Regions from separate parts of the Komagataeibacter oboediens genome, predicted to be linked through region 1. Evidence: riboswitches for the same ligand, from Rfam matches in the RefSeq annotation. Region 1 holds a riboswitch; each other region holds the start of a gene.

The links. Region 1 has a riboswitch for cobalamin ahead of HNO79_RS16465 (TonB-dependent receptor plug domain-containing protein). Riboswitches for the same ligand answer to the same signal wherever they lie in the genome.
Region 2: another riboswitch for cobalamin. It lies ahead of HNO79_RS08980 (TonB-dependent receptor plug domain-containing protein); the one in region 1 lies ahead of HNO79_RS16465 (TonB-dependent receptor plug domain-containing protein).
Region 3: another riboswitch for cobalamin. It lies ahead of HNO79_RS02330 (DUF1636 domain-containing protein); the one in region 1 lies ahead of HNO79_RS16465 (TonB-dependent receptor plug domain-containing protein).
Region 4: another riboswitch for cobalamin. It lies ahead of HNO79_RS04070 (carbohydrate porin); the one in region 1 lies ahead of HNO79_RS16465 (TonB-dependent receptor plug domain-containing protein).

Annotation. Positions count from the first base shown of each region.
Region 1 covers NZ_JABLUU010000061.1:10,327-17,948, forward strand. Annotated here, with positions in the region: gene HNO79_RS16450 (ABC transporter ATP-binding protein) at 1-658, opposite strand, end outside; gene HNO79_RS16455 (FecCD family ABC transporter permease) at 655-1,641, opposite strand; gene HNO79_RS16460 (ABC transporter substrate-binding protein) at 1,659-2,498, opposite strand; gene HNO79_RS16465 (TonB-dependent receptor plug domain-containing protein) at 2,500-4,599, opposite strand; cobalamin riboswitch at 4,719-4,937, opposite strand; gene HNO79_RS17340 (DUF6925 family protein) at 5,035-6,006, shown strand; gene HNO79_RS16475 (cobyric acid synthase) at 6,011-7,450, shown strand.
Region 2 covers NZ_JABLUU010000008.1:123,597-131,218, reverse strand. Annotated here, with positions in the region: gene HNO79_RS08990 (carbohydrate porin) at 1-297, opposite strand, end outside; gene HNO79_RS08985 (ribonucleotide-diphosphate reductase subunit beta) at 1,396-2,373, opposite strand; cobalamin riboswitch at 2,635-2,854, shown strand; gene HNO79_RS08980 (TonB-dependent receptor plug domain-containing protein) at 2,974-5,082, shown strand; gene HNO79_RS08975 (ABC transporter substrate-binding protein) at 5,096-5,920, shown strand; gene HNO79_RS08970 (FecCD family ABC transporter permease) at 5,917-6,924, shown strand; gene HNO79_RS08965 (ABC transporter ATP-binding protein) at 6,921-7,622, shown strand, end outside.
Region 3 covers NZ_JABLUU010000002.1:81,090-88,711, reverse strand. Annotated here, with positions in the region: gene cobN (cobaltochelatase subunit CobN) at 1-1,626, opposite strand, end outside; gene cobW (cobalamin biosynthesis protein CobW) at 1,661-2,713, opposite strand; gene HNO79_RS02330 (DUF1636 domain-containing protein) at 2,719-3,120, opposite strand; cobalamin riboswitch at 3,279-3,519, opposite strand; gene HNO79_RS02325 (histidine phosphatase family protein) at 3,573-4,115, opposite strand; gene HNO79_RS02320 (CbtB domain-containing protein) at 4,288-4,512, shown strand; gene acuI (acrylyl-CoA reductase (NADPH)) at 4,606-5,586, opposite strand; gene HNO79_RS02310 (hypothetical protein) at 5,585-5,836, shown strand; gene HNO79_RS02305 (NADPH-dependent oxidoreductase) at 5,916-6,779, shown strand; gene HNO79_RS02300 (branched-chain amino acid aminotransferase) at 6,923-7,622, shown strand, end outside.
Region 4 covers NZ_JABLUU010000003.1:85,793-93,414, forward strand. Annotated here, with positions in the region: gene HNO79_RS04055 (response regulator) at 1-208, shown strand, start outside; gene HNO79_RS04060 (peptide deformylase) at 320-823, opposite strand; gene HNO79_RS04065 (hypothetical protein) at 834-1,466, opposite strand; gene HNO79_RS04070 (carbohydrate porin) at 1,668-3,278, opposite strand; cobalamin riboswitch at 3,464-3,689, opposite strand; gene HNO79_RS04075 (ribokinase) at 3,719-4,663, opposite strand; gene HNO79_RS04080 (23S rRNA (adenine(2030)-N(6))-methyltransferase RlmJ) at 4,746-5,597, opposite strand; gene HNO79_RS04085 (EAL domain-containing protein) at 5,745-7,622, opposite strand, start outside.

The DNA of each region.
Region 1 (7,622 bases):
GGCCATGGCGGATGACGGCGCCATCATCCATCAGCACCAGTTCATCGCAGAAACGGGTCGCCAGAACCAGATCATGCAGCACGACGACGATCCCCTTTCCCTGCCCTGCCTGCTGGCGGAACAGATGCATCATGGACAGGGCATGAGCGGGATCGAGCGCCGCAATCGGCTCGTCCGCCAGTATGACCGGCGTATCGGTCGCCAGCGCACGCGCCAGATTCATGCGAGCCCGCTCCCCGCCTGACAGGTGGCTGGCCGGACGGGCGCACAGGTCCTGCAAGCCGGTGACATCAAGGGCGTGGCCCACCGCCGGGTGACGGACGGCATGGTCGCCCGCCTGCCCATGCGGCAGGCGTCCGAGTGCGACCAGCGCACGCACCGGCATGGGTGGCGGCGTCCCCCCGTCCTGGGGGATGAAGGCAAGTTGCCGGGCGCGCAGCGCGGAAGAGATCTGGCCCATGCTGCGATCAAGAATCCGGACATCCCCATGATCGGGTGCCTCCAGCCCCGCCAGCAGGCGCATGAAGGTACTTTTCCCCGCGCCATTCGGCCCGATCAGGCCAATGACCCGTCCCTGCGCAAGGGTCAGGGACGCGGCCGAGACGACAGCCCGATCCCCGCGCCGGAGCGACACGTCGCGTGCCTGCAGCAGGATCATGACACGGTTCTTTTCAGCATGATGACGCGGGCGAAGAAAACCGGTGCGCCCACCAGTGCCGTTAGCACACCCAGTTGCAGTTCAGGCCCGACCGCCACCACACGCACCACCATATCCGCCAGCAGCAGCAGCAGGCCTCCCCCCAGAAATGACGGCAGGAGCAGACGCGATGGCTGATATCCCACAAGCGGCCGCAACAGATGTGGCACCACCAGCCCCACAAAGCCGATCGCTCCTGAAACCGCCACGCATGAGCCGACGGCTAGCGCCGCGCCCAGCACGATACGCGTCTGGACGCCGCGCGGGCCATGCAGCTGGAAGCCAAGGCTTGCGGCCACATCCTCCCCCAATGTCAGCGCATCCAGCGCACGCCCCGCGGACAGCATGAGCAGCGTGCCACACACCACACCCGGCAGGCAGATCCAGACATGGGTAAAGGTCCGGTCCGTCAATGACCCCATGAGCCAGTGCATGATCTCGAATGACGCATAGGGGCTGGGCACAAGGTTCAGCACCAGTGCTGTCAGGGCTGCGGCAAAACTGCTGAGTGCAGCCCCCGCCAGCAGCAGCACCAGCGTGCCACCACGTCCCACCAGTCCCATCAGCACGGCCGCCGCACACAGCGCCCCCGTCAGCCCACCCAGCGGCAGGGCCGCGATGGACACCTGCATGAGGCCGGTATAGAACACGCTGACCGCCCCAAGTGCCGCTCCACCTGATACCCCCAGGATGCCGGGATCGGCCAGCGGATTGCGTAGATAGCCCTGCAGAACCGCCCCCGACAGGCCAAGCGTCCCGCCCACCAGGATGGCCAGCAGGGTACGCGGCAGGCGCAGGCGCTCCACAATGATCGCGCCTGCGGTATGCCGCCCGGCCAGCAGGTCCGCCAGTGCATGTGAAAACATGATGCGGGTTTCTCCCCACATGAGCGAGGTAACAAACAGCCCCATGACACCAGCCAGAAGCATGACGTTCAGCAGCATGGTTTGATGGGCAGGTTTCATGGGGCGGACATTTCAAGGTTGTGCCGTGCGTTACGCAGCATGACGACACTATCCAGTGTCTGTGGCAGGCCACACAACCAAAGCCGTGCGGGCAGATCCAGATGATGCGGCCCGGCAAAGGCCTGCTTCAACGCCGGGTGATCCAGCATGGACTGTGCAAGGGACGTTCCCTTCCCCGAACGGTCAAGGATCAGGAGATCGGGTGGCCGTGCAATCAGCAGTTCCATGGAAAAACGGGAAGATGACTGGTGCCCCATGATCGTTGCGTAATTACGAAAGCCGGCATGGGCAAGGACATCATCCGGAAGCGAGCCCTTATGGGTGACAAAGCCGTTGGCCGCATAGACGGCTGCTGTGGGATCGGTGGAACCAGGCTCGACCGAAAGGGAGGCCAGGCGCGTGGCAAAGGCCATAGCCAGTTGCTGCCCACGCTCAGGAACGCCGATGGCGTTGGCGACCGTCATGATCTGGACCGGAATATCCGTCAGGGATTGGGCGGGTGGCAGGGCTACAACCTGTGCGCCCCCTTCCCGCCCCGCCTGCATCGCGACGGCCGCGGTATAGATGCCACCCAGCACGACATCGGGATGGGATGCCACGATGCTTTCCGCCGTGGGTCGCAATACGGGAGCCTGTCGTGCCTGTTCGCACAGCACCGCGCTCCAGCAATCCCGGGCGAGCGGCGTAATACCGACGATCTGGCCCGGTTCGGCCAGCAGCAGCAACAACTGGTCGGTGCAGAGATTAAGCGAAGCCACGCGCGGGAGAGCCCATGCCGGTGCCAACGGGACACAGGCAAGGAAACCGGCCATCATCCCTGCGACCACGCTTTTCATGTCAATAATTCAGCATGAAGCCGCCATAACCGGCGCGACCAGGCTGCAGATAGCCGATGGGATCCTCGAACTGGCGGTTCAGCAGGTTGTCGGCGCGGGCATAGACGGAAACGTAGCGGTTGATTTTGTAATTGGCAGCCACGTCGATGGTGAAATAACCATGCCCCTTGGCGCATGTGCTGCAGGACTCGCTGCCAATAACCGGCAGATCACGCCAGCCACTGGTATACAGGATATTGCCCGAAAAGGTCAGGTCGCGAATGGGGGTCCATGTCGTATTGAAATTAAACTTGTGCTGGGGACGGCGTTGCAACTGGACGTCGTTCGTCTCATCCCGGGCGTGGGTCCAGGTATAGCTCAGGTTAAATTCCAGATTGCTCAGCGCCTTCCAGTTCAGGAAGGCTTCCACACCATACATCCGCGCCTTCGCCACATTGGCGTAGGAGTAGTTGTAGTCATATGATGAATCAATCGAAAGCGAGGACTGGATCAGGTTCCTGACCCGGTTGTCATACCAGGTTGCGCCGAAATTCAGACGGTCATGCAGCAGTTTCTGCTCAACACCCGCGTCATAGCCGATCAACTGTTCCGCCTTCAGGTTGGGATTGCCCTTTTCCGAATAACCCACACCCACCTGATTTGCGAATAACTGATACAGCGAAGGACCATGAAAACCGGAACCGGCGCTGGCCTTGATGATGGTTCCGGTGCCCGGCACATGGATTGCCGGGGCCACGCGCCATGTCACGTGGTTGCCGTAGCGCGAATTGGCATCATAGCGAATATTGGCCGCACCATACAGAATATGGTTCCAGTTCCCCTGATACTGCCCGTAACCTGCGGTCGTATCCATGCTGGCGGATGTATCGTATCCGCTGTCCCACATGCTTGAGGCCGTATGGCTGGTATTGAACGTATCATGGAAATGTTCGGCACCGATCAGAAGCTGGCCATACTGCTTGAAATTGAACGTGCCGTGCCAGTCCACCTTAAGTCGGCTGGAACGGTAATAATCCGGGTCTGGATTGACCGGGCTGCCGTAACTCGTGCCCGTCTCCGTCCAGCGGTTGCGGTTGGTCATGTAGCCAAGGCCAAGCACCTGATCAAAAAGCCCGTGAAAGGAAACCAGATGGGCCGTCCCGCGCACGATGGCCTCGTTCTGGTTGTTCTGTTCCCGCACACCCTTATCACCATACAGATTTTCACTTTGCAGGTCATACAGAGAGTAGGAATGATAATTGCTCTGTATCAGCCGTGCGGTCAGGCCAAGATCGAAATTATGGGTGACGTCATAACCCAGCCTGATATTGACGCCACGGTTGTCATTCCGGTTGCCTTCATGCCGCTGCTGCCGGTTGGCCCCATAATAACGCTCGATATAGGAAGGGATATTGTTGAACCCATCCATCCGGTAATGGGAGAATTCTACATTATAATGAAAACGTCCCTTGCTGCCGCGTGCGCCAAAGGTCTGATTGAAGGTACCATACCCACCGCCTTCGATACGGACAAACGGCTTGAAACGGCCCTGCCCCTGTGCCGTGGTAATGTCGATAACCCCCGCCATGGCGTCGGCGCCGTACAGGCCGCTCTGAGGCCCACGCAGTATCTCGATCCGGCCCATGCCGTCGGTTACAAACTGACCGGCATCGAACATGCCATTGGTGGAACTTCCGTCATTGATGTCCATGCCATCCAGGCGGACCTTGACCTCGTTGGAATTATTACCACGCATGAAAATGGATGACGTGCCCCCTGGGCCGCCTGTCTGGACCACGTTCAGGCCCGGTTGGCGTGCCAGAATATCCGTCAGGCTGCGCCGCTGCTGGGTCTGGATCTGCTTTTCCGTGATGATGGTCATGCTGGTGCCGATATCATCGGTGGAGGTCGGCCGACGGGCTGCACTGACGCTGATCAGTTCGGGAAGACCCGTATCCCCCAACGAAACAACGGCTTTCGATTTTTTATTCTCGATGACGTACTGGTTGGCGGACTGTTTTTGCGGCGCGTGCTGTCTGACTGAATCATCGGCACGCGCCACTACAACCCCCATGGTCATCAACGTGGTGGAAGCAATCAGCAGATTACGGAATAGGATCATCTGGTTCAGGTCTCGCGGTCACATCATCGTTGCCACGAGAGCGCGCTGCCACAGGATTTCCGATCTGCACGGAATCCTGTAACACCACACCGTCAGGACACCCCGCCCGACAGTTCCCGGTCGCAACCATCATGACGGCAGGTCTCCTGGCTCACGGCGTAGCGTCCTGCACAACCTTCCCGGAAAACCGCGGTTTCCAGTGGCCCGGACCATGACATCCGGTAATGCAAGGACAGACCGTTTACAGTTGCGGGGGCAGCCGGAGCATTGGATCGCAATCCGCACTCTGTTCCCTTTTCATCCCCCCGAAAGGGGACACCGTCGGAACGGTTCTGATCGGATGGGATGTTCTTGTCAACCCGCATTCAATCTTTCAGTATCCTGTCAGGATTGCTGTTATTTTCAGCCTGATTGATGAATCACAGGATATTTCCGATGAAACGTATCACGCCTTCCATGCTGACTTCACTGGCGCTGGATCTCCGTAACGGCTGGAGCATTGGAACATTTGGTGCGATCGGCGAATTCCATCATGTTCCGGATGATAGGGTCTGCCTCACCCCATGTCCTGACGGGCTGGAGATCGTCACCCAACGCGGTGCCATACGCATTAGTCCCAGCGAACCCTTGCATGCCCTTGCGTGGGACTCTCTCGTCGGAAAAGGCAGACGCTGGCGGCATAGCATGGCGTTATGCGGCCCGTTACAACTGACTGCGAAGCATACCCTGAAGGTTCTGGGAAAGGATGCGGACGCTGTCCGACCAGAGGATCGTGATGCGTGGCTGATTGATCTTGGAATTGGCGTGGGTCAGGTCCGGATGTGTGTAAGGACAGAAAATGCCCGCCTGGTTGAAGCCCTTGCTGTTGATACGGATGACCCATTGGCCGTCGTCACGGCTGCATTTGCGCTTCTGATGGAAGCCCAGCCCCACAGGGTCATGCTTTCGCCTGCTGGCAGGCTGGAGGTCTACCAACCCATTCCCGCGCCTGATGGAGACTCTCCACTCGGTGCCCATACCCACCTGCTGCCAAAACTGGTGAAGTTGAAACGGTCCTGCTCTGCTCTCGATCCCATTCCGGAAGGCTGGCAGCCTTTCCTGACACTTCATCCGGCGGCACCGTTCCGACCGTCCGATGATGATTCCCATGATTATGACCGGCTTGCCGATCTATCCTTTCTGCCGTTGCTTGAGGAATTCGGCATGGAGGAAGACTTGCAGGTTTCAGGCACATTCCAGGCCCATGTTCGTCAACATGGAACACCGGAAAATCTGAAAATACCCGCTACAAGACGTGGTCGCGCGCGCATGCATATCGAACTGCTTCGCATGGCAGCGCGGGCTCACGAGGGCATGGAGCGATTTGTGCCTGCCGACACGATCAAGAGCGCTACGGACTGCGGCTGATTCCATGACAGCGATCATGTTGCAGGGCACGGGATCCGATGTCGGAAAGTCCGTTTTGACGGCAGGTTTATGCCGGGTTTTCGCTAACCGTGGCCTGACGGTCCGGCCTTTCAAACCCCAGAATATGTCGAACAATGCCGCCGTGACGGTAGATGGAGGTGAAATCGGTCGGGCGCAGGCCTGCCGTATTGCCCCTTCCACCCTTATGAATCCGGTCCTTCTGAAACCGGAAAGTGATCATACAGCGCAGGTTATCGTCCGTGGACGCGCAAAAGGACACCTGCACGCTTCGAATTTTATCGGTGGCCGGGCCGCATTCCTGCCCGAGGTTCTGACCGCCTTCAGGACATTATGTAGCCAATCCGATCTCGTGATTGTCGAGGGCGCGGGCAGCCCGGCGGAAATCAATCTACGTCAGGGCGACATCGCCAATATGGGCTTTGCCAGAGCCGCGAATGTTCCGGTCGTCATGATCGGCGATATAGACCGGGGCGGCGTTATCGCGTCACTCGCCGGTACCCATGCTGTTCTTGATCCAGATGACCGTGAGTTGATCAAGGGATTCATCGTTAATCGCCTCCGGGGAGACGCCAGCATTTTCCAATCTGGGTATGACTTCATAGAAAAGTTTACCGGCTGGAAGGGGCTTGGCGTTCTTCCTTGGATAGACAGTATACGTGAACTGCCTTCTGAAGACAGTATTCCTGAAGATGTTGACTGTTCCGCGGCCTCACGGATCGAGATAGCCGTCCCCCTTATGCCCCGCATTGCCAATTTCGATGATCTTGATGCGCTGGAAGGTGAAACGCATGTAAAGATCACACGGATCCGGCCCGGGCAGCCCCTTCCCGCGTCCGCGCATGTCGTGTTCCTTCCTGGTAGCAAGGCGACAATAGCAGACCTGCAATTTTTCAGGCGGCAGGGATGGGATATTGATCTGGCGGGACACGTCAGGCGGGGTGGATATGTATTCGGTCTCTGCGGTGGCTATCAGATGCTGGGACAGACCATAAATGATCCCGACGGAATAGAAGGGAACCCGACCACGATACCAGGACTTGGACTTCTGGAGGTTGATACCGTTCTGACCCGTGACAAGCAGATCAACCAGACTTCAGGCATGACGCTTTCCGATAGCGCGCGATTCAGCGGCTACGAAATTCATTGTGGGGAAACAGTTCGATCACATCACCGGGTCATGCCCCTAATCAGATGCGACGACGGACGGTTGGACGGAGCAATAAGCCCGGACGGTCGTATTGCAGGCTGCTATGTGCACCGTCTGTTTGACATGACTAGCCAACGCGCGGCATGGCTGGACAGATGGGGCGCACGCTCCGATGGACTGGATTACACAGCGCGGGTGGAACGCGCCCTTGAAACCGTTGCTTCCACCATGGAAAGCAGTCTGGATATTGAAGGGTTACTGGCTATTGCCAGATGATCTTCTTTCCGTCTCAGGGCCTTGGTTCGTCAGGGCATCCAGACAAACAGGACAGAGACACCCTGCCTGAGCATCCGTCGGAACCGGCAGGCCACGGGGCTTTTCCATGCACCAGCACGCACCTTCAGGCTGACATGAAAAATCAGCACCGCACTTTTTACACTTTATCATT
Region 2 (7,622 bases), on a different contig from region 1:
GCCTTTCCATTTCAGCAGTTTTTCGGCGTCGATATCCATGATGGCGGCAAGCTGGTTGGTCTGGGCCGCGGTGTGGCGGTCCCCGCCAGTAACGTTCCCGGCGGTTTCGTTCGTCCACGCGCCAGCCAGATCTATGCCCTTGTTCCGAAGATAGAGCCGCGCGCCCCCCCAGTCGCCTGTCATGGTGGTGGATGGATGCTGGGCACTGGCACGCAGCGCATAACTGGCATCATCGCCCAGGCTACCATTGGGCAGACTGTTTGCAGGTGCTTCAGGTGCGCAGATGACCATGTGCATGGAAAAACCGAAATATAATATTCCGATATTTCCATATCTACGTGTGAAATATTTCATTTTAAGGCCATCAGTATATTATTGTTTTTATATCTGTGGCAGACAAACGCTCGCGTTCGAAAATGGTTTTATATTTATGAATTAATTTATTGTGAGTGCGATGATTAAGTATTTTTTGTATGCATTTATTACTGCATAAATATTTTTGTTATTGTGGAAATTTTATGGTTTGTAAGGTTTGTGGAAACTTTCGCGCTCATACGTTGTCGTCAGACATAAGCATGTGTAGGGCCGTTATATGCACATCCATACATTTCCGTTAAAGAAACGAAAATAAATATACTTAATATGTATTTATAAAAATGGATATGACGTGCCGATTATATTGTGTCAGGGGAGTGGTAGGGTAGGGCCTTGCTGAATATCCATCGTCAACAATGACGCAGGCTCCCGTCGGTTGGCTGGTCCGGTATGGGGTTGGGATAATGATCCATGTTCAAAAATAGGATGGATGGCAGGTACGGAATCAGGTGAATAGTTTATTGCCGCAACAAATCAATATTTCATTTTGTCCAATATATTTATTTAACAATTATTTCAATAAATGAAGTTATTCGAATTTATATTTTCATTATTATTAATAAACTTGAAAATGAAATATAATTATTAATGCTATGTCTCTATAAAATGTTCATAAAATCTGTTTATGTAACGATATACACATCTGAAATGCGTTTGTAGTCAAGTTCTTGAACTGGCGGGGTCTGACGATCCTGAAGACCGTTTAACAAGTCTGTTTATGGAATAAACTGTAAATCTTCAGAAAATGTCGGCTTTCAAAAAGGCCGATACCCAGAAATTTTATGATCTTTTTATCAATCAGGCGTTCCCGCACATCCTGTTGTCGCGGGTGAATGTCCGATCTTATGCCTTTCCACCCACCGGATATTGGCGTCATGGTGGAGGATGAGATAACGGGCAAGGGGAATGGATGCGCGCCCGGGCCGTCTGGTTTTCCTGGAACGTGTGAAAAGGACCCGGGGTTCCGGCAGTAAAACCGCCCCCACCATATGCATGATGGGGGCGGTGCGATCCGGTATTTCAGGCGAACGCTTCGTCCCACGTTCCCTGTGTCGCGCCCCGGCTGTATTCCGTTGCCCGGTTTTCGAAAAAGTTGGTGTGCTCCACCGCGTTCATCATCTCGTCAATCCACGGCAGGGGATTGCTGGGTACGTCATAGATCGGATCGAGTTCCAGCCCGATCAGGCGGCGATTGGCGATGAAGCGGATATACTGCTTGACCTCATCCGCTGACAGGCCCTTCACCGGCCCCATGCGGAAAGCGAGGTCGATGAAGCGGTCCTCGTTCTCCACAATTTCACGGCAGGCCAGGTGGATGGCATCCGCCACGGCGGGCTTGTCAATCTGGCGACCAAATTCCTGCATGTAGGTCTTGAACAGGCGCGTGATGCTTTCAACGTGCAGGCTTTCGTCACGCACGGACCATGTCACGACCTGCCCCATGCCCTTCATCAAATTATGGCGCGGGAAGTTGAGCAGCATGGCGAAGGACGCGAAAAGCTGCAGCCCTTCGGTAAAGCCCGCGAACACTGCCATGGACAGGGCGGTATTATAATGGTCGTCCATGTTGAAGCGTTTAAGGAATTCGTGCTTCGCGGCCATTTCCTCGTATTCAAGGAAGGCGGCATATTCGGTTTCCGGCATGCCGATGGTGTCCAGAAGGTGGCTGTAGGCCGCCTGATGGATCGATTCCATATTGGTGAACGCCGAAAGCATCATCCGCACTTCGGTCGGCTTGAAGCGGGGCATATACAGATCGATATAGGCGTTCTCGACCTCGGTATCCTGTTGGGTGAACAGGCGGAAAATCTGGGTGACCAGATATTTTTCCGTCTCGGACAGGTTGTTGTTCCAGTCCTTCACATCATCACCAAGGGGAATTTCCTCGGGCAGCCAGTGCAGGGACTGCTGGGTTTTCCACGCCTCGAACGCCCATGGGTAACGGAACGGTTTGTAGACCGGGCTGGGGGAAAGAAGGTTGGGTGTGTCTGTGCTCATGATCCACTTCTATAACCCAAAAAGTATCCAACGTCAGGTGGATTTCCACGTCGCGCGCAGCCGGCTTCCGCCGGGGAAACAGTGGGCAGATTGCCGTTCCCACGGTATGGCAAGCTGCTTTTTCCGGCTGTTTTTTATCTTCAGGTGCGGCGCTGAGGACACACGGCACGGACCGTGGCCACGGTTTAGGAAAAAATGACGTGACCAGCCCCAGCGCCCGCGTTGGCCGCGCGGATCCGGGTTGACAGGGCTGGCCCATCCGATCAGAACCCTGCTGACGGTTCCCCTGCATATAAGGGGTGAAAAGGGAACGAAGTGCGGATTGCGGTCCAATGCTTCGGCTGTCCCCGCAACTGTAAGCGGTATGTTCCCCGCATTACCGGACATAAGGTCCGGGCCACTGGAAACCGCGGTTTTCCGGGAAGGTTGTGCGGGAGACGACGCCGCAAGCCAGGAGACCTGCCGTCATGATGGTTGCGACCGAGACCTGTCGGGCGGGGTGTCCTGACGGTGTGGTGCCACGGGTTTTCTTATGGATCGGAAACCGGGTGGCGGCGCGCTCTCGTGGCAACGATGATGTGACCGCGAGATCCAGACCTTATGACCATTTTCCGTGATTTTCTGATTGCCTCGACGGCATTCATGACACTAGGCGCCACGATGGCGTATGCCGATGTGCCCATCGGGAAGGATACACCAGAAAAACCATCCGTGAAGCAATACATCGCTGGCAATGGCAGTATGAAAGCCATTGTCACGCCCGACAATGCCGGCCTGCCCGAACTGATCAGCGTCAGCGCCGCGCGCAGGCCGACAGGGGTGGATGATATCGGTACCAGCATGACCATCATCACCGAAAAGCAGATCCAGACCCAGCAGCGGCGCAGCCTGACGGATATCCTTGCACGCCAGCCCGGCCTGAACGTGGTGCAGACGGGCGGGGCGGGCGGCACGTCGTCCATTTTCCTGCGCGGCAATAATTCCCGCGAGGTCAAGGTCCGGCTGGATGGCATGGACATCAATGACGGCAGCAATACCACCAATGCCTTTGATGCCGGGCAGTTCCTGACCGATGGCATCGGTCGTATCGAGGTCCTGCGTGGCCCGCAGAGCGGCCTGTACGGCGCGGACGCCATGGCGGGTGTTATCGACATCACCACGGCACAGGGGCAGGGACGCTTCAGGCCATTCGTCCGGATCGAAGGCGGCGGGTACGGAACCTTCAACCAGACCTTCGGTGCGCGAGGCAGCAGGGGGCAGTTCCATTATAATGTTGAATTTTCCCATTATCGTATGGATGGGTTCAATAATATCCCGTCCTATATCGAACGATATTATGGCGCGGACCGCCAGCAGCGGCACGAAGGCAACCGCAATGACAACCGCAGCGCCAATATCAGGCTGGGCTACGACGTGACCCATAATCTTGACCTTGGCCTGACGGCGCGCCTGATACAGGGCAATAACCATTCCTATTCACTGTATGACCTGCAGGCTGAAAATGCGTATGGGGATTCAGGGGTGCGGGAACAGACCACCCAGAACGAGGCCATCGTGCGCGGGACGGCGCATCTGGTTTCCTTCCACGGTTTTTTTGATCAGGTGCTGGGCCTTGGTTACATGACCAACCGCAACCGCTGGACCGAGACCGGCACAAGCTACGGCAGTCCGGTCAATCCCGATCCCTATTACTACCGTTCAGGCCGGTTGAAGGTGGACTGGCACGGCACGTTCAGTTTCGGGCGGTACGGGCAGCTTCTGGTGGGTGCCGAGCATTTCCACGATACGTTCGATACCAGCCATACGGCATCCAGCATGTGGGACAGCGGGTACGATACATCCGCCAGCATGGATACGACCGCAGGCTACGGGCAGTATCAGGGCAACTGGAAGCATATCCTGTATGGCGCTGCCAACATCCGTTACGACGCCAATTCGCGTTACGGCAACCATGTGACCTGGCGCGTGGCACCCGCGATCCACGTTCCCGGAACCGGCACCATCATCAAGGCCAGTGCCGGTTCGGGTTTCCACGGCCCTGCGCTGTACCAGCTGTTCGTCAATCAGGTGGGGGCCGGTTATTCGGAAAGGGGCAACCCGGACCTGAAGGCGGAACAGCTGATTGGCTACGACGCGGGCGTGGAGCAGAAACTTCTGCATGATCACCTGAATTTTGGCGCCACATGGTATGACAACAGGGTCCGGAACCTGATCCAGTCCGCCGACTGGTATGATTCGTCGGGCAACTTCAACGGCACCTTTGACAATGTTGCGAAGGCGCGGATGTACGGGGTGGAGGCTTTCGTGAACTGGAAAGCGCTGGACAGTCTGGAATTCAATCTCAGCTACACATGGACCCATGCGCGTGACGAGACCAGTCATACCGAGCTGCAGCAACGTCCCCAGCACAAGTTCAATTTCAATACGACATGGACTCCCGTCCGCGACCTGACATTCTCGGGCAATATCCTGTATACCAGCGGCTGGCGCGACCTGTCGGTGCTTGGCTCCAATAATTGCAGTGATTCCAGCATCTGTGCCAAGGGGCACGGCTATTTCACCATTGATGTGGCGGCCAATTATAAAATCAACCGCTATGTGTCCGTCTACGCGCGGGCGGACAACCTGCTGAACCGACAGTTCGAGGAACCGGTCGGTTATCTCCAGCCCGGTCGGGCGGGGTATGGCGGCTTCATGCTGACGTACTGACATGAAGGGGGTCATGGCAGGCATCCTCGCCGGTATTCTTGGCTGTGTCCCGATCGCACGGGCGCAACCCCTGCCGCGCGTGATGTCCGTGAATGTCTGCACCGACCAGTTGCTGCTTCTGCTGGCCGCGCCGGGGCAGATTGCCGGCATAACGCCACTGGCGCGCGACTGCTGGAATGCGGTGCTATGTGAACAGGCGCGGCAGGTTCCCGTCCTGCGCCCGACCGCGGAAAACGTTGTGACGGCCCACCCCGATGTCGTGCTGGGGGAAAGCTATACCGCGGCGGTCGCACTTCAGGTGGCGCGGGACAGGGGGGCGCGGGTGCTCGTCCTGCCGCCGGCACAGGCGCTGGCGGATATTCCCGATCAGATCATGGTGGTGGCCCGCGCCATTGGCGCTACGGCGCGGGGGCGGGAATTGGCGGGGGCCTTTACCAGCCGCCTGGCAGCCCTGTCAGTCGGGCGCGGCCCCACCGACCCCACGGCCGCGATTTACGCTGCCAACGGGTTTGTCACGCGCGCGGGGTCGTTGCCTGATGATGTGCTGGCCCATGCCGGCCTGCGCAATTATGCTACCGTCATGGCGCAGCAGACATCCGCCCGTCTTTCCATGGAAATGCTGATCGCCCATCCACCTGGCCTGCTGGTCCTTGACCGTTCGGGGCAGGGGACATCCCTTGCGCAATCCATGCTGGACCATCCGGCGCTGAAACAGGCCTTTGCCGGGCCACATCGTCTGGATCTGCCCGCGCGGCTGTGGTTGTGTGGCCTGCCACAGACACTGGACAGTATCGCGATGCTGCGCGCCGCGCGTGACAGACTGGAAACCGCACCGTGAAACCTGCCCGAAATGCCCTGCTGCTCAATATCGTGCTGCTGGCAGGGGTTGTGGCCCTGTCTGGCTTGTCGCTGGTATGGGGGGAAACCCGTATCATGGTCTGGCAGGCGCTGGCGGATATACTGGCGGGACGGCATGGTGCAGGTGCCATTATCGTGGAGCAGCTGCGCCTGCCCCGCGCGCTTTTGGCCATCATGGTGGGGGGAACACTGGGGCTGTCGGGGGCGGTATTGCAGGGGTATTTGCGTAATCCGCTGGCTGATCCCGGTATTCTGGGCGTATCGGGTGGTGCGGCGCTGGGGGCGGTGAGTGTGTTCTATACCGGGCTCATGCAGGTTTCCATCATGGCCCTGCCGCTGGGTGGGCTGGCGGGGGCGTTATGCGCGGTCGTCGTGCTGATGGGCCTGGTGGGGCGGGGGGGAACGTTGGTGCTTTTGCTGGCGGGGGCAGCACTTAGCAGTTTTGCTGCGGCCCTGACCGCGTTGGTGCTGAACCTTGTGCCCAGCCCGTATGCGTCATTTGAGATCATGCACTGGCTTATGGGATCGCTGACGGACCGGACCTTTACCCATGTCTGGATCTGCCTGCCCGGCGTGGTGTGCGGCACGCTGCTCATGCTGTCGGCCGGGCGTGCGCTGGACGCGCTGACGCTGGGGGAAGACGTGGCGGAAAGCCTTGGGTTCCGGCTGCATGGCGTGTGGGGTGTGCAGACGCGCATCGTGCTGGGGGCGGCGCTGTCCGTGGGGTCATGCGTGGCGGTTTCGGGTGCGATCGGCTTTGTCGGGCTGGTGGTGCCGCACCTGCTGCGGCCATTGACGGGATACCAGCCGTCGCGGCTGCTTGTGCCATCCGCGCTGGGGGGAAGCCTGCTGCTGCTGGGGGCGGATATGGTGGTGCGCGTGGTGAGTGTCGGCACGGAGCTTCAGCTTGGCGTGCTGACGGCGCTGGTCGGTGCGCCGGTTTTCTTCGCCCGGGTCATCATGCTGAAAAGAACCGGATCATGACCCTGTTGCAGGCGAATGGTGTCTCGCTCAGGCGCGGGGGGCGGGCTGTTGTATCCGGTGCGTCCCTGACGCTGGAAAAAGGCCGGGTTGTCGGCCTGATCGGGCCGAACGGGGCGGGGAAAAGCACGTTCATGCGCATGCTGGCGGGGCTGCAGGCCCCGGATTGCGGGCAGATCGACCTTCTGGGGCGCGACATAGGCCAGATTCCGCCCGGATTGCGGGCCAGACAGCTTGCCTTCATGCCACAGGACGGGGAAAAACCGCCCCCCATGCCCGTCCGCGCGCTTGTGGCCCTCGGGCGTCTGCCGCATGGGCAGGTGAACGCGGCGCAGGCAGCGCGCCACCCGGCGGTTGCGCACGCACTGGCGGCAACCGGCCTGCACGACCTGTGCGCCCGCCCGGCTAGTCACCTGTCCGGTGGGGAACGGGCGCGGATGAACCTGGCGCGTGCGCTTGCGACCGATACGCCGGTCATACTGGCCGATGAACCGATTGCCGCCCTCGACCCGGCCCATGCCCTGTCCATGATGCACCTGTTCCGCCAGCAGGCGGGACAGGGCAAGGGAATTGTCATCGTGCTGCATGATCTGGTCCTGGCGACCCGGTTCTGTGATGACCTGGTGCTGATGGACGGGGGCTCGGTCATCCGCCACGGGCCACCCGTGCAGGTGCTTGATGATGACATCATGCGCACGGTT
Region 3 (7,622 bases), on a different contig from region 1:
GGCCGCGGCCTTGCCTGGCAGCCATTCCAGCGTGCCATGCGTGCCCAGATGCACCATGGCGTCCAGTTGCCGTTCATGGCGCAGCCACAGGTAGAACGCGACATAGGCATGGCGTGGTGGCGTGTCGGGATCATGATAGCCCGCATGCCGGTCGGTCGTGGCCCCGCGATCGGGCTGCAATGCCATCAGGATATGGCCAAGATGGACATGACGCAGGCAGAACCGGCCATCGGTTACTGCCGGATCCTCTTCCGGCGCGCCCCAGCAGGCGGCCAGTGCGTCGCGCAATGTGGCGGGTAGTGCGCCCAGCCACTGGCGGTAGGTGGTGACGGAAACGAAGGGTCGCGCCGGTGCCCGCGCCAGCATGTGGGCCAGTGCATCCGCCGTGGGCAGGGACGCATCACCCGTATCGTAACCGGCGTCGCGCAGCAGGCGCAGGATGTGTTCAAGGCTTGCGAAACTGTCCAGCCCCACGGCATGCGCCGCCTGTCCCGTGGGGGCACCCTGCGCGCCGGGATAATCGGACAGGATGATCCCCACCCGTCGCGCGGCGGGCGCTTCATGCCCCAGCCGCGCCCATCCGACCGCGCGTGCGCAGGTCAGGGTGATGCCATCGGGATAGGGTTCATGGCGCGCGGGCAGGCCGGGGGTGGTTTCTTCCTTGAAGGAAATGGGGCAGGCGGGAATGCGGCCATCCAGTTCAGGCAGCACCACCTGCATGGCCAGGTCGGCCTGCGACAGGCCGCGCACGCTGTCGCGCCATACGGTATGGGGAATGCCCGGCTGCTGCACCTGCAGTACCGGCACGCCCGCGAGATCCAGCGGGGAACGGCTGTCATTCCCTGCGCGGGCGGAAAAGAAGGTGGCGTTTATGATGACGTCCGGCGGGCAGGCCGTCAGCCGTGCGGCCACCACCCGGGCGGAGTCAGGGTTCTTGAGCGATGTGACATAGACAAGGTCCGCCCCCATGCCGTGGCGCGCCAGTTGCGCTGCCAGCTGCGTAACGGGTGCGATGTCACCGGCCAGCAGGTGCGCGCGGTAGAACACCACCATGGCGCGCAGCGGCAGCGCCGGGTCGGCTTCATGCAGCACATCGGCGGGTGGCAGGGGAACGGGAGCGGTGCCGTCATCCGCACAGCGACCTGCCAGATGCGCCATAAGCCGCAGGGCGGCTTCCATATTGGCCGTGCCCCCCGTGCGCAGCAGCGCGTCAAGGCGGGCGCGCATGCGTTCCGGCATGGTGGACAGGGCGGCAAGGCGGGGGTCATCGCGCCCGTCCCCCGCCACGAAGGCCAGTGGAATGCCCCCCTGCCGGCACGCGCGCGACAGCTCTTCCGCCCCGTAGCGCCAGTATTCCACGCCGCCGAGCAGCCGGACCACCACGCAGCGCGAGTCCATGATCGTATCGGCCACGTACAGGTCGATGGACATGGGATGCAGCAGGCGCGACAGCGTGGCCATGCGCAGGGTCGCGGCAGGCGCGTCCTGTGCCGCGTGGGCGGCGCTCAGGCACAGCAGGTCACTGTCCGAAAAGGACAGGAACACGATATCAGCCGGGGCATGCCCCAGGTCTTCCGCCTGCGCGCCGTCATCCAGCGTGCGGACCTCACGTGCAAGCAGATGCATGGCGCTGCCCCGTTCCCGTCAGTCTGCCTGCCGTCTAGCCCTGCGCCAATGAAGCCGTAATGGCGGACTGGTCCAGCCCCTTCTGGCCAATGACCACAAGGCTGCCCGTGCGCGGCGCGTCCTTGGGCAGGGCGCGGTCGAACTGGTGGCGGAAACGGCTGCCCACCCCCTGCACCGCAAGGCGCATGGCCTTGCCGCGCACCGTGGCGTAGCCCTTCATGCGCAGGATGTCATGCCGTTCAGCCAGTGTTTTCAGCCGCGCGACGAAATCTTCCACGCTGTCCTGTTCGGGCACGGGTGCGACAAAGCTTTCGAAATCATCGTGCTCGTGCTCGCCGCCTTCGGCATCGTGGTGCGAGGGACGGGCGTCAAGGTCATCTTCCGCTGCGGCATCAAGCCCCAGCAGGATGGCGGGGTCCACCTGTCCGTCGGTCGCGCGCACCACCTTCACCACGCGCGGGATCTCGGCGCGGATGGACGATTCCACCGCGTCGGCCTGCGCGGGCGTCATGAGGTCGGTCTTGTTCAGCACCACCAGGTCGGCGGACAGAAGCTGGTCCTCGTATACTTCAGCCAGCGGGTTGTCGTGGTCCAGCGACGGGTCGGCGGCCTGCTGGCGGGCGACTTCCTCGGGGTCGTCGGCAAAGCGGCCGGCGGCGACCGCGGGACCATCCACGACCGTCACCACGCCATCCACCGTCATGCGGGTGCGGATGGTGGGCCAGCCAAATGCCTTGAGCAGCGGCTTGGGCAGCGCCAGCCCCGATGTCTCGATCACGATATGGTCGGGCGGTGCATCACGGTCCAGCAGCGCCTCCATGGTGGGCAGGAAGTCATCTGCCACCGTGCAGCACAGGCAGCCATTGGTCAGTTCGACAATATCCTCGTCGCGGCAGCCTTCCACGCCACAGGCGCGCAGCGTATCGCCATCAATGCCCAGCGTGCCGAATTCATTGACGACAATGGCGATGCGCTGTCCCTTCGCATTGGCCAGCACATGGCGCAGCAGCGTGGTCTTGCCCGCCCCCAGGAAACCGGTGATGACGGTAACGGGCACCCGCGCGCGGGCCGTGGTGGATGGGGTCATGGCGATCAGGCTCCTGAAAAAAGGGATGCGGGGAAACGGCCGCGCACCATGTCCGACAGGCTGGCGGGGCGGCGGGACGGCATGACGGTGCCGCTGCGTGATGCGCCGTAGGCCGCGACATACGTCATGAGGTCATCCGCCTTCTCCGGCCCGAGATTGGCCAGCAGCCAACCCCATTTGCCCGGCATGGCCACCACGGCGGTGCAGCCGTCATTGCAGGCGGCAAGGCAGCTGACCTCGTGTACCACGACCTGCGGGCTGTCCGCCGCCAGCGCCTGCATGGCGTCATGCAGCTGCCGTCCCGGCGGATTGTCGGACGCGGGCAGGCCACGGCGGCAGGTCACGCAGACATGCAGGTGAACGGGGCCGGTCTCATCCGTCGGCTCGGGTGGTGCGGGAATGCTCATGACGGTCCGTGCCCTTTCGCGGCGGTGCTGCGCGTGGCAGCTGAATGCGGGGTGCACGGTCATGGCGGCGTCACCCGGCATGGGGCGGGATGGTCGCCTGTCGCGTGCCGGGCACCCCGCCGGCCATGCGATCGAATTCGGTCCTGTTATGCCCGCCGGCAGGGCGTGGCATGATGGCAGGTCTCCTGGCTTGTGGCGGAGGGTGCGGCCGCACCCCCGATCCCGGCGGCCTTCCCGGTCCCGTGAAGGGGGCCAGTGGCGTATGCCGGTCCATGTTTTCATGGACCGTGCCGGGACATCACCACCCACAGTTGCGGGGGCAGCGACGGACTTGCCGGTATGGCGCACCGTCTTCCCTATTCTCCCCCGGAAGGGGGAACCATCACCGGCGGATTTAGACGATCGGTCCCGGCACTGTCAAAGGAACCCGGTGCGGGGCGCATGCCATGCGGTCATGGCAGCGGTGCGCCGCTGATGGCCACGCGCCATGCCGTATGGCGGGTCAGGCGGGACCGGGTCAGGGGGGCGATATCCAGCCGTGACAGCATGGCTGCGCTTCCGCCAAGGGCAGCCACCACGATGGCCCGGACCACCGTGGCATGCGTCAGCACCGTGATCTGCGCGGGCGCAGGCGGCAGGGCATCCAGCCACCGGGTCATGCGATGCAGGTGCGCAGCCCGGCTTTCACCCCCCGGCGGGGTGAAACCGGCATCCGCAACCCAGCGCGCCACGTCGTCAGGCGGCAGGTCCTTCAGCGATTGCCCGTGCCATGCGCCCATGTCCGGCGCGGTCAGAGCCGCCTGCGGGCAGGCCGTGCCGGTGGCGGTGGAAGGCCACGCGGCCAGAAGGGCGGGGGGCAGCATGATCTGCCCGGCCGTCCCGATGTGCCGCGCCAGACCGGTGGGCAGGGGCGGGATTTCATCACGTCTCGGGAAAATGCCGCGACGCATGCACCCGGCGGCAGGCAGCGCGATGCAGGTCAGGGTCTGGGTCATGCGCAGTGGCCGCGCACGGGGGGAAGGGGTGGGATATGCACAGGGAGTGATTGACCTTCCATGCCGTTTTTGGAAACATGCGCCCCGATCCGGTTATGGGAAGGACGGCCTGACGCGGCACGTCGCCCACATGCTGCCCCGGGTCGCATGTGATCCAGGGAGTTTCCAGTCAATGAGCCAAGATACATCCGTTCTGTCCAGCGCCGCTGTCGCCGCGCCGCAGGTTTCCATCCCGGTTCGCGACCTGTTGCCGTGGGGTGTGTTCGGGCTGGTTCTGGCGTCCCTGCTGCTGTATTTCGTCGGAGCGGAGCAGGGGGCGACCTCCCTTATTTCCGGTCATTACGTGCATGAATTCGTGCATGATGGCCGTCACCTGCTGGGTTTCCCCTGCCACTGAAGGCACGGCGTCGTGCCATGGTTGCGCGATGGCGGGTGACGGACGGCATGCCCCTGCGGGCATGCCGTTTTTTATTGCGTGGCCCCGGGTGGTTCAGTTGATGGTGATGACGGTCCGGCCCCGGATATGACCGGCAAGGATGCGCGGCGCGATGGCAATGGCGTCGGACAGGGGGGCATCGTGCAGCATGCTTTCCAGTCGTGTGGGATCGATATCGCGCGCCAGCCGGGCCCATGCCGTCATGCGGCGCGGACGCGGACACATCACGCTGTCGATTCCCTGCAGGCGTACGCCGCGCAGGATGAACGGCGCCACTGTCATCGGTAGCGCCAGCCCGCCCGCCAGCCCGCATGCCGCCACCGTGCCCCCGTACTGGATGGAGGCGCACATCGCGGCCAGCGTCTCGCCACCTACAACGTCGATTCCCCCCGCCCAGCGCGCGGTTTCCAGCGCCTTGCCAGTGGGAGACAGGGTATCGCGCGGCAGTACCTCTGCGGCCCCCAGGCCGGTCAGGTAGGCATGAAGCTGTGGCCGTCCGGTGACCGCCACCACCTGATAGCCCAGCTGCGCCAGCAGCATGATCGCCATGCCCCCTACACCGCCGCCGGCACCATTGACGATGATGGGACCACTGGCGGGGGTCAGGCCGCCTTCTTCAAGGCTCATGACACACAGCATGGCGGTCAGTCCCGCCGTGCCGATTCCCATGGCCTGCCGTGCGCTCAGGCCCGTAGGCTGCGGCAGCAGCCACCGTCCCGACAGGCGGGCCATGCGGGCAAGTCCGCCCCAGTGCCGTTCCCCCAGTCCCCAGCCGGTGGCCAGAACCCGGTCACCCGTGCAATGGACGGGATCGTCGGAGTGGATGACGCGTCCGGCAAGGTCGATGCCGGGAATCATGGGAAAATGCCGCACCACCGGCGCGCCACGGGTTATGGCCAGCGCATCCTTGTAATTCAGGCTGGAATGGTCAATTTCCACCGTCACGTCGCCTTCGGGCAGGGTCATGGGATCGACCTGCTCCAGCCGGGTCGTGACCACGCCATCCGCGCGGCTGATCATGAGGGCATCGAACATGCTGGCAGTCTTCCGTGGTGATGAGGGGGAGGGGAACGCAGGACCGCGTTCAATGCATCATCCATGCCTGATTCAGGTCTGTCTTCCTATGTACAGCCGCGTGATTTCGCATGATCGTGAAGCGGTCTGGTTTCTGAACCTTCTGATTGTGCAAGAAGATTTTCCAATGTGGCGGCAGGCGTGCCCATGCCTGTTCCGCACCGGCCGGGCAGTGCGTGATGCGATGCAGGAAAGCGCAGGGCTGGTGTGACCTTCCCCCGCTTCCTGCCGGAAGGTGGGTGTGGTGTGCTGATTTTTCAGCCATCATTGCACAGGCAGGAGGCATGCCCATGTCCGACGTCACCGTTTCTTCCTTTTCCGCCCTGTCTTCCATGAACGCGCTGTGGCAGGCGCGCTATGGCACCCGTCCCCCCGGCATTTCCCTGCCCGAAAGCCCGGTGGCGCGCAGTCTCATGACCCATCGTTCGGTGCGGGCCTTCAGCCCCACGCCAGTGCCCGATGGCGTGCTGGAAGCGGCCGTGGCGGCGGGGCAGTCGGCCTCGACCTCATGCAACCTGCAGGCATGGAGCGTGATCGCCGTGCGCGATCCGGCGCGGCGCGAACGGCTGGCCAGAATCGCGGGGGATCAGGATTTCATCGCGCAGGCGCCATTGTTCCTTGCTTGGATCGCCGACCTGTCGCGGCTGGAACATGTGGGACAGTCGCGCGGGCGTGCGCTGCCGGGGCTGGACTGCCTTGATACGTTCCTGGGCGCGGTCATGGATACGGCCTTTGCCGCGCAGAACGCGGCGGCCACGTTCGAGTCCTATGGTCTGGGAATCGTGTATGTGGGCGCGGTGCGCAACCAGCCCGAAGCGATTTCCGCGGAACTGGGGCTGCCCAAACGCACGCTTGCGGTGTTCGGCATGAGCGTGGGCTACCCTGATCGCAAGCAGCCCACCGCCATCCGCCCCCGCCTGCCGCAGCAGGCTGTCCTGCATTCCGAGCAGTACGACGGGGCCGCCGCCAGCAATCCCGAGGTTCTGGACGCCTATGACGACCGCCTGCGCGCGGCGGCCGCGGCCCAGGGCAAGCCCGCGCGGGGATGGAGTGACAGCGTGCTGGCGCGGCTGGGTGACATAAGCGCGCTGCATGGGCGCGAACACCTGCCGCAGGTGCTGCGGCGGCTTGGTTTCATGCTGGGCGAGGTATGAAAAGCAGGGGTCATGCGCACGTGGCGGGGTTGACCGGCACAATGTTCTGGTGAACTTCTGCTAACGTTGCCCGCATCTGTTGGCGGGCAGGGGCGCGCCCTGTGTATCGCGCCAGCGCCATGATGAAAGAGAAACGAACGGCTATGGACAGCGCCACTTCCCTTCCCTTTACGCTTTCACCCAGCACCTCCCCGGTTTCGCCGCAGCGGCGGGCGGAGATTCTGGCCAATCCCGGTTTCGGGCGTGTCTTTACCGACAACATGGTCGTGATCCGTTATGTGGAAGGCAGGGGATGGCATGATGCGCGCGTACAGCCCTATGCACCGATTACGCTGAACCCGGCGGCGGCCGTCCTGCACTACGCGCAGGAAATCTTCGAAGGAATGAAGGCGTACCGGACGGCAGACGGCGGCATTACCCTGTTCCGCCCCTATGCCAATGCCGCGCGCTTCCGCAAGTCGGCTGAACGCCTGGCGATGGCGGATTTGCCCGATGAAGTGTTTGTCGAGGCAGTGCGCCAGCTTGTGCGCGTGGACCATGCCTGGGTTCCCGGCAACCCCGATGAAAGCCTGTATATCCGCCCCTACATGATCGCGAGCGAGACGTTCCTGGGCGTCAAGCCCGCGTCGGAATACATGTTCATGGTCATCGCATCGCCCGTGGGCGCGTATTTCGGTGCTGAAGCGGTCAGCGTGTGGGTGTCCGATTTCTGTCGCGCCGCCCCCGGCGGCACGGGGGAAGCCAAGTGCGGCGGCAACTATGCCGCAAGCCTGCTGGCGCAGCAGGAAGCCAAGGGCCATGGCTGCGCGCAGGTCCTGTTCCTTGATGCGGTGGAACGCCGCT
Region 4 (7,622 bases), on a different contig from region 1:
GCTGCATCTGCTGCGTAATCCGCGCCGGGTGTTTTCGCGTGCTGAAATACTGGCTGCCGCGTGGGATGACCGTATCCATGTGGAAGAGCGCACGGTGGATGTCCATATCCGCAGGCTGCGACTTGCGCTGAACGCCACGGGCGGGGCGGACCTGATCCGCACCGTGCGTTCCAGCGGTTACATGCTGGATGATGGCAAGGTGGGCTGATCGGCTGCCTCGATCAACCATTAATGACAGTTTCCGGGTGCCGCCTTTTTTCAAAAAAGGCGGCATTTCCTGAAGCTTTCTGAAAAAAGCTTCACCAGAAACTTTCTTCTTTTATATGCTGCCGCGTTCCAGTTTTGCATAACGCTTCAGTGCCCGTTCGCGCCGCAGGCGTGACAGGCGTTTCAGCCAAAAAACACCGTTGATCTGGTCGATTTCATGTTGCAGGCAGGTGGCCAGCAGGCCATCAGCGACATCTTCCGCTTTCGTGCCATCGGGCCGGTCGTAACGGACTTTCACACATGTGGGGCGGGTGACAGGCGCGTGGATGCCGGGCATGGACACGCTGCCTTCTTCCTGTGTCGAGGTTTCCGCTGACTGCCAGATGATGTCGGGATTGGCATAGACATGCGGGCCGTCCCCGCCTGGCAGGTCAATGACCACCAGCCGCTGCGCAATGCCCACATGGCATGCCGTGATGCCGATGCCCGGCGCAGCATGCATGGTTTCCAGCAGGTCGCGCGCCAGTTGCGCCGTTTCCGGCGCAGTCGCATCAACGTGGGCCGCCACCTGTTCCAGACAGGCATGGGGAAAGCGGACAATCGGCAGGATGGCCATTGCAATACGGTCAGTACAGGAAGGGACCGTTATCGTCGGCGTTCAGGTTGGTGTAATAGGGGATGTAGAAGTTCATGCCGAACGGGCTGTAGGTATGGTCCACGCCCGATACGGGACGCAGCGGCTTGACGTCATGGTCCGCCAGGCAGTCATACAGCGTCTCGCGCAGGTGTTCCGTTTCCTTGTCCGACTTCTGCGTGCCGTAGAACAGGTCATGCGCGTAGGGTTTGCAGGCCTGCGGCGTATGTTCGTAATATTCGGCGTACCGGTTCTGCCTGTTTTTTTCTATGTCCGCATCCGATATCCACTGGTGGCTGGCGGCACTCGTGCTCCAGATTTCCTTCCACCCCGTGCGCATGTGCGGCAGGCGGGCGACGGCGATACCGTCCTGACGGGTACCATCCTTGCGCACCAGGCTGCCATGGCAGGCCATGACCTGCATATGGTCGTTATAGACGGCGCTCTTGACCGTCCCGTCTTCAAACCGGACGGCGGGGGACGCGGCCGGCGTGCCCTGGTTGGCAATCCCCACGATCGTGGCAGCCACACCGGGCTGCTGGCAGTAGTTCACCATGGGGCGGGGGGTGTGCTGCGCGCAGGCGGCCATGGCAAGCGGGAGACATAAAGCAACAAGACGGCGCAACGGTTTTTTCCTTTTGCAATGCGGCACGGGACCCAGCCATGTGCCTGTCCATTCAGGCGTATAGAAGGGGCCCGTACCTCACAACAATGTAAATTTTCAATACCGCCCTGTGCTTTTGTCTTCTCTTGGCATCTGGCTGTCGGGATGGCGGGGGTTGCGAATGCAAACAGCAGTACGGGCGGGGAGTGAAGGGCGCGCCCTTCAGAATGTAATATTGCTGTGCAGTCCGAAAATCGCCTCATCGCCGGTACGACGGTAGGGATAGGACGGGTCGCTGCCGCCGCCTGCGGGATGCCAGACGTACTGGAGGTCCGGCTGCATCACCAGCCACGGCGTAACCTGCGCCTGATAGGTCAGTTCAAGGTGGTTTTCATTGCCCGGCACCAGGCTGTCGGTACCGGTCCGGGCCACGTTGCGGGTATACTGGCGCTCACCCGAACTGGCGCGGCCAATGCCCCAGCCCAGCCCGATCGTGTCGTTGTCACGTCCCCGGAACGGGGCCTTCAGGTTCAGGCCCGCGTCAATGGCGAAGCTGATCAGGTTACGGTCGCCGCCATTGCCCGTGGCGCGCACGAAAATACCCAGCGAACGCGTGGACTGGATGGAAGGCCGCCAGATCATCTGGTCAATGATGCCGTACACCATCCAGTTGTCCCGGTCCCAGCGCGGGATGCCGGTGGTGTCATTGGGGCCGCCAAGGGCCTGCCCCATGTTGTTGTAGCGGTAATCGGGAAATCTGGCGGTGTCGTAATATCCGCCCAGTTTATAGACGCCCGGCAGGCCGGGATTTTTTGTGACGTTGGACGTATCGGCGGGCTGCGGATTGAGTGCGTACTGCAGTTCGGTAATCAGCAGCGCGCCATTGCCCATGTTGAAGTTTGTGCCATTGGCGCCGTTATAGGTCTGGCTGGTGGGATCGCTGTTGCTGCCCAGTACTGCGCCCGTGGCCTGCTGGATGGGTAGCGAGTTATAGCGGTTGCCTGGCGGATTGTCGTCAGCAGCGGCGAACATGAAGGTGAACTTCTCGCCGGGTCGGTAACGGATCCGCACGGCGGGCGAGGAGAGTGGCCATGACGGGCCGCCGCCATACAGGTTGACTGACGGGGCCATGGGCCAGCCGAAATTGGCGTTCAGGTACAGCGATGCGTAATCGCTGATCAGGAATTCGGTATCAAGGGCCTGCTGGCCGATCTTGACGTCGAGTTTCCCCTTGAGGAACGACTGCTGGTACCACAGTTCGAACAGGCGGGTGGAACGGTCAGCCTCGAACCCGCTGATCGGGTTGAAATTGTTCAGGTGATCCTGCGAAATGGAACGTCCGCGCGTCTGCAGCGCGCTGACATTGAACAGGCCGCCCTTCAGCCCGAACAGTTTTTCGGTATCGATGGTCAGCGTGGGCATGGTCACGCCGTCATATGCAGGGCCGGTGCCCGATCCCTGTCCATCGCCATTGGTGCTTGGCGTGCCACCGGTACCGTTGCCCCAGACTTCATCGACTTCCTGAATGTCGAAGCTGATGCCGTGTTTGTACAGCCACGGGCGTGCACCCCACATGTTGCCCAGCAGGTTGCCGCTGGTATCCAGCGCGTTATCCGTGCCTGTGTCTGTCGTTACCGTCTGCTGCGCATCGGCCTGCGCGCGTTCTGAATCGCGCACCGTGGCCGGGTCGATCTGCTGGATCAGCGGGGTGGAATTACCTAGGCGGACGCGGTCCTGCGCAATCTGTGTCTGGACCTGTGCATGGGCATAGGAACCGAACGTGCCGATCAGGCCACAGGACAGAAGGCCGGATGAAAGGAAAAGGGTTCGCATCCGGCCATATTGTGCCGGGCCGGAAAAAAGGACTTTCATGAAAAGACATCCCGTCAGGATGGGTCCGGCCATATGGGGCCGGAAAAGGGCGACCCGCCGGGCAGGCCACTGCTGGTACGGGGGGACGGAATGCTAGCTGGTCGTGTTCATGTCTCATGCCCATCTCCGGTCAGCCCGCCCGACGATATCGTTAAAGGACAGCGGCAGGTCTCCTGGCTTACGGGTCGCTGCATTTCATCTCCCTTCCCGGCCGGAGCCAGTGGTTGCCGCAGGGCGGCAGCAGATGAAACACTCTCCGTTTACAGTTGCGGGTACAGCTGCCGACTCCACCCCCGGATATGATATCCCGCCGGGGTTTACAGCATTCCCTTTCCAACCCGTTTGCACGGGACCGCTGACTTATGGCCCGGACTATAGCGTTTACAGTCCATTAGGCAAGATCAGGCCGGAGGCTGTCGGTCCAGCAGGTCCGCCACCTCATCCATGGTGGGCGCGGCCTGCGCGGCACCCGGACGGGTCGTGGCCAGTGCACCGCATGCGGCGGCGAAGCGTACTGCTTCCCCAATGGCCGCCCCGCGGGCCAGTGCACTGGCAAGTCCCGCATTGAAACAGTCCCCCGCCGCCACCGTATCAATCGCCCTGACGCGGAAGGGGGACACGAACCCCTGCGCATCGGGCGCGGAATATACGACACCCCGGTGCCCCAGCTTGATGATGGCCGTGCGCGTGCCACGGGCATGCAGGATCTGTGCCGCCTGCAGGGCGGTCGTCTCATCCGTGGGTTCGATGCCTGTCAGGTCGCGGGTTTCGCGTTCGTTGGGGGTGATGATGTCCGCCAGTGGGTACAGTTCGGCGGGCAGGCCACGCGCGGGGACCGGGGCGGGGTCCAGCATGACGGGTATGCCCCGTTCCCGTGCCGTGCGGGCCATGGCCAGCACCAGCGCGTGACGCATTTCCATCTGCATCATCACCAGCGTTGCATGATCCAGGACGGGCGACAGAAGCGGGCAGGCCTCCGCCCCATGCGCCATGTTCGCTCCGCCATCCACAAGGATCTGGTTTTCCCCCGCATGGTTTATGGTGATGAAGGCCCGGCCGGTGTCGGCCGCGGGGTCTTCCATAAGGCAGTGCGTATCCACTCCGGCCTGTTGCAGCGTGGTGCGCGCCATGGTGGCCAGCATGTCCGTTCCGGTCCAGCCCGCCAGCGCCACGTCCTGTCCCAGCCGCGCTACCGCGATGGCCTGGTTGGCGCCCTTGCCCCCCAGCCCGGTGGTGGAGGCATGGACATGCAGCGTTTCGCCTGGCTGTGCGAAGCGTTCGACATGCGCGACAAAATCGATATTGGTGCTGCCGATGACGGCGATATGGGGGGACGATGCAGGCATGAAGGAAACCTTGGACGATGGGAAACACGGATAGGCCACCCTATCATCGCCCGTTACCGGCATACAGGCGGCCGGGACCGTTTTATTCGGGCACGACCCATTCCACTTCGGCCTGTGTTTCCCCATCACCCAGATAGCGGCACAGGGTGGTCAGGATGGCGCGCGCGGTCTGCTCGAACCGGAACGGCGGATTGGCGATCAGCAGTCCGCTGCCATTCAGCCGCGTCGGGTCCAGCGGTGGCCGCAGGGTCAGTTCAAGGGCGAGCAGGTTGCGCTGTCCCGCATCCTTCAGCGCGTTGTGGAAGGCATGTGTGGGCGCGCGATGCTTGATGGGATACCACGTGGCGATGATGCCATTACCAAATCGCTGGCGTGCTGTGATGATGGCTTTTGCAAGGGTATGGAACTCATCCGTCCGTTCAAAGGGCGGATCCATGAGTACAAGCCCCCGCTTTGCCTGCCGTGGGGGCAGCAGGGCGGTGACGGCCTCGTATCCGTTGCGACCATGTACGGAAACGGCGGGATTGTTGCGGAACAGGCGGCGCAGACTGCGCTGGTCCTCGGGGTGCAGTTCACAGCAGGTCAGTGTATCGCCCGGTCGCAGCATGTCCGCCACAATGGCGGGGGAGCCGGTATAGAACATCTGCCCGTCATGCGCCGCGATCGTGGCGCGCACGATATCCAGCCATTCCCCGATGCAGGCCGGTGCCTCAGGGTCGGACGGGACGTCCAGCAGGCGGCCGATCCCCCCATGCCATTCCCCCGTTGCCTGTGCCTCGCGGCCCGACAGGTCATACATGCCGATCCCGGCATGCGTGTCGAGGACCGAAAACGCGGACGGCTTGCGACGCAGCGCATCGATCAGGGCCACCAGCACGACATGTTTCATGACATCGGCAAAATTGCCGGCGTGATAGCTGTGTCTGTAATTCAAGGTCTGCCGCCCCACGGATTGCACGCCCCACGAACGGGGTCCGCAGGACTGTTACTGGATCGTGGCGGCTTTTTCCATGCCGGCATGCGCCCCGTCCCGTATGGACGACAGGGGCGGGGCGGCGAAAATTCTGGGTTATGGTACGTGTCAGGCGACCGGGACGGTTTCGGACCTGCGTTCCCTGATCCACGTGTCGAGGGACGCCGTCGTCATCGGACGCCCGAAATAATATCCCTGCACCACATCGCAATCGATATCCCGCAGCCCCGCGCATTGCGCGGCGTCTTCCACGCCTTCGGCAATGACGGTCATGCCCAGCGTGTGCCCGATGCGGATGATGGCGGTCACCACCTGCCGCACGTTGCCGGTGCTGCCAAAGCCGTTCATGAAGCTGCGGTCGATTTTCACCTCGCTTATGGGCAGGCTGGCCAGGTTGGACAGGCTGGAATACCCGGTGCCGAAATCATCCATCGACAGCCCGATGCCAAGGTTGCGGATGGCGGTCGCGGTGGTCACGGTCTGGTCGAAATTCTCGATCATGGCGGTTTCGGTCAGTTCCACGATCAGCCGTTCCGGCGGCACGCCGGTCTGGTGCAGGATGGTCGCCAGTTGCGATACCAGTTCGGGATCCTGGAACTGGATGGCGGACATGTTGACCGATACGGTGGGCACCGGGATGTCGCGTGCGATCCAGTCCGCCATCTGCTCACATGCGACCCGTAGCGACCACGCGCCAAGGGCACGGATCTGCCCCGTTTCCTCCGCCACGGGAATGAACCGTCCCGGTGACACCATGCCCAGTACCGGGTCATCCCAGCGTGACAGGGCTTCCACGCCATGCAGTTCGCCCGTGCGCAGGTTGACCTGTGGCTGGTACACCAGCGTCAGGCGGCTGTCAGCAATGGCTTCACGCAGTGCGGAGGCCAGGATGACATGGTCATCCGCCTGCCGGTTCATGGATGGGTGGAAGAAGCGGTAGCAGCATCGCCCCGCCTTCTTGGCCTGCGCCAGCGCGGTATAGGCCTGGCGCAGGCATTCCTCCGCATCCTGCCCCTCGTCGCTGAAGGTGCTTATGCCGATGCTGCCGGAAATGCTGACGGGAATGCCATCAACGGTGAACGGGTCCTCAAGGTTATGGATGATCCGTTCCGCCAGAAGGGTGACATCGGGTGCATTTTCTTCCGTCAGTACTACGAATTCATCGCCTTCCGTGCGCACCAGCACGTCGCGCCCCACCATTGCGTTGCGCAGGCGGGTGGCCAGTTCCAGCAGAAGCTGGTCGGCACGTCCCTGTCCCAGCGCCTGCACGATCTTGCGGAAGCGGTCGAGGTCGATGACCATGATGCTGAGCGGCGCTGCCGGTGGTCGGGCAGCCAGTTCCTGCAGGCGGCGGTTGAGCCACATGCGGTTGGGCAGGCAGGTCAGCCGGTCGGTATAGGACAGGCGGATGATTGAATCCCGGCTGCGCTGCTGTTCAATGGCCAGCATGGCCAGATGCACGCAGGCGCCGACAATGCGCCGGTGCCATGCCCCCGGCTGACCGGGTGCGCGGAAATACAGGGAAAAACTGCCTGCCACGTCCCCATTGCGCAGGATGACGGGAACCGCCCATTCCGCGGCAATCCCGTGCCGGGCCGCCACGGTGCGCAGGGCGGGCCAGCGGGTTTCCGTCGTGAAATCGGGCACCACCACTTCCTGCGCCGTGGCGATTGCGGTGCCACAGGCCCCGCCCGCCGTACTGGCTTCCAGCCCGTCGAACGCCTGCAGGACCGGCATGGGCAGGCCACCATGTCCGCCGGTGCGCAGCACGCCGCCCGTGCCCAGCATGACGACCGCCATGCAGTCAGGGGCGATCAGTTCGATGCGGCGGCACATGAAATCCAGCAGTTCGCGCAGGGACAGCTGATCGGTCAGCGCCTCCACCACGTCGCGCTGCAGTTCGCGTAACTGCCGGTCATGGGTAATGTCGTGCAGGATGACGATAATGTCCGCAAGCCGACCGTCATCCCCATAATGCGGTGTGAC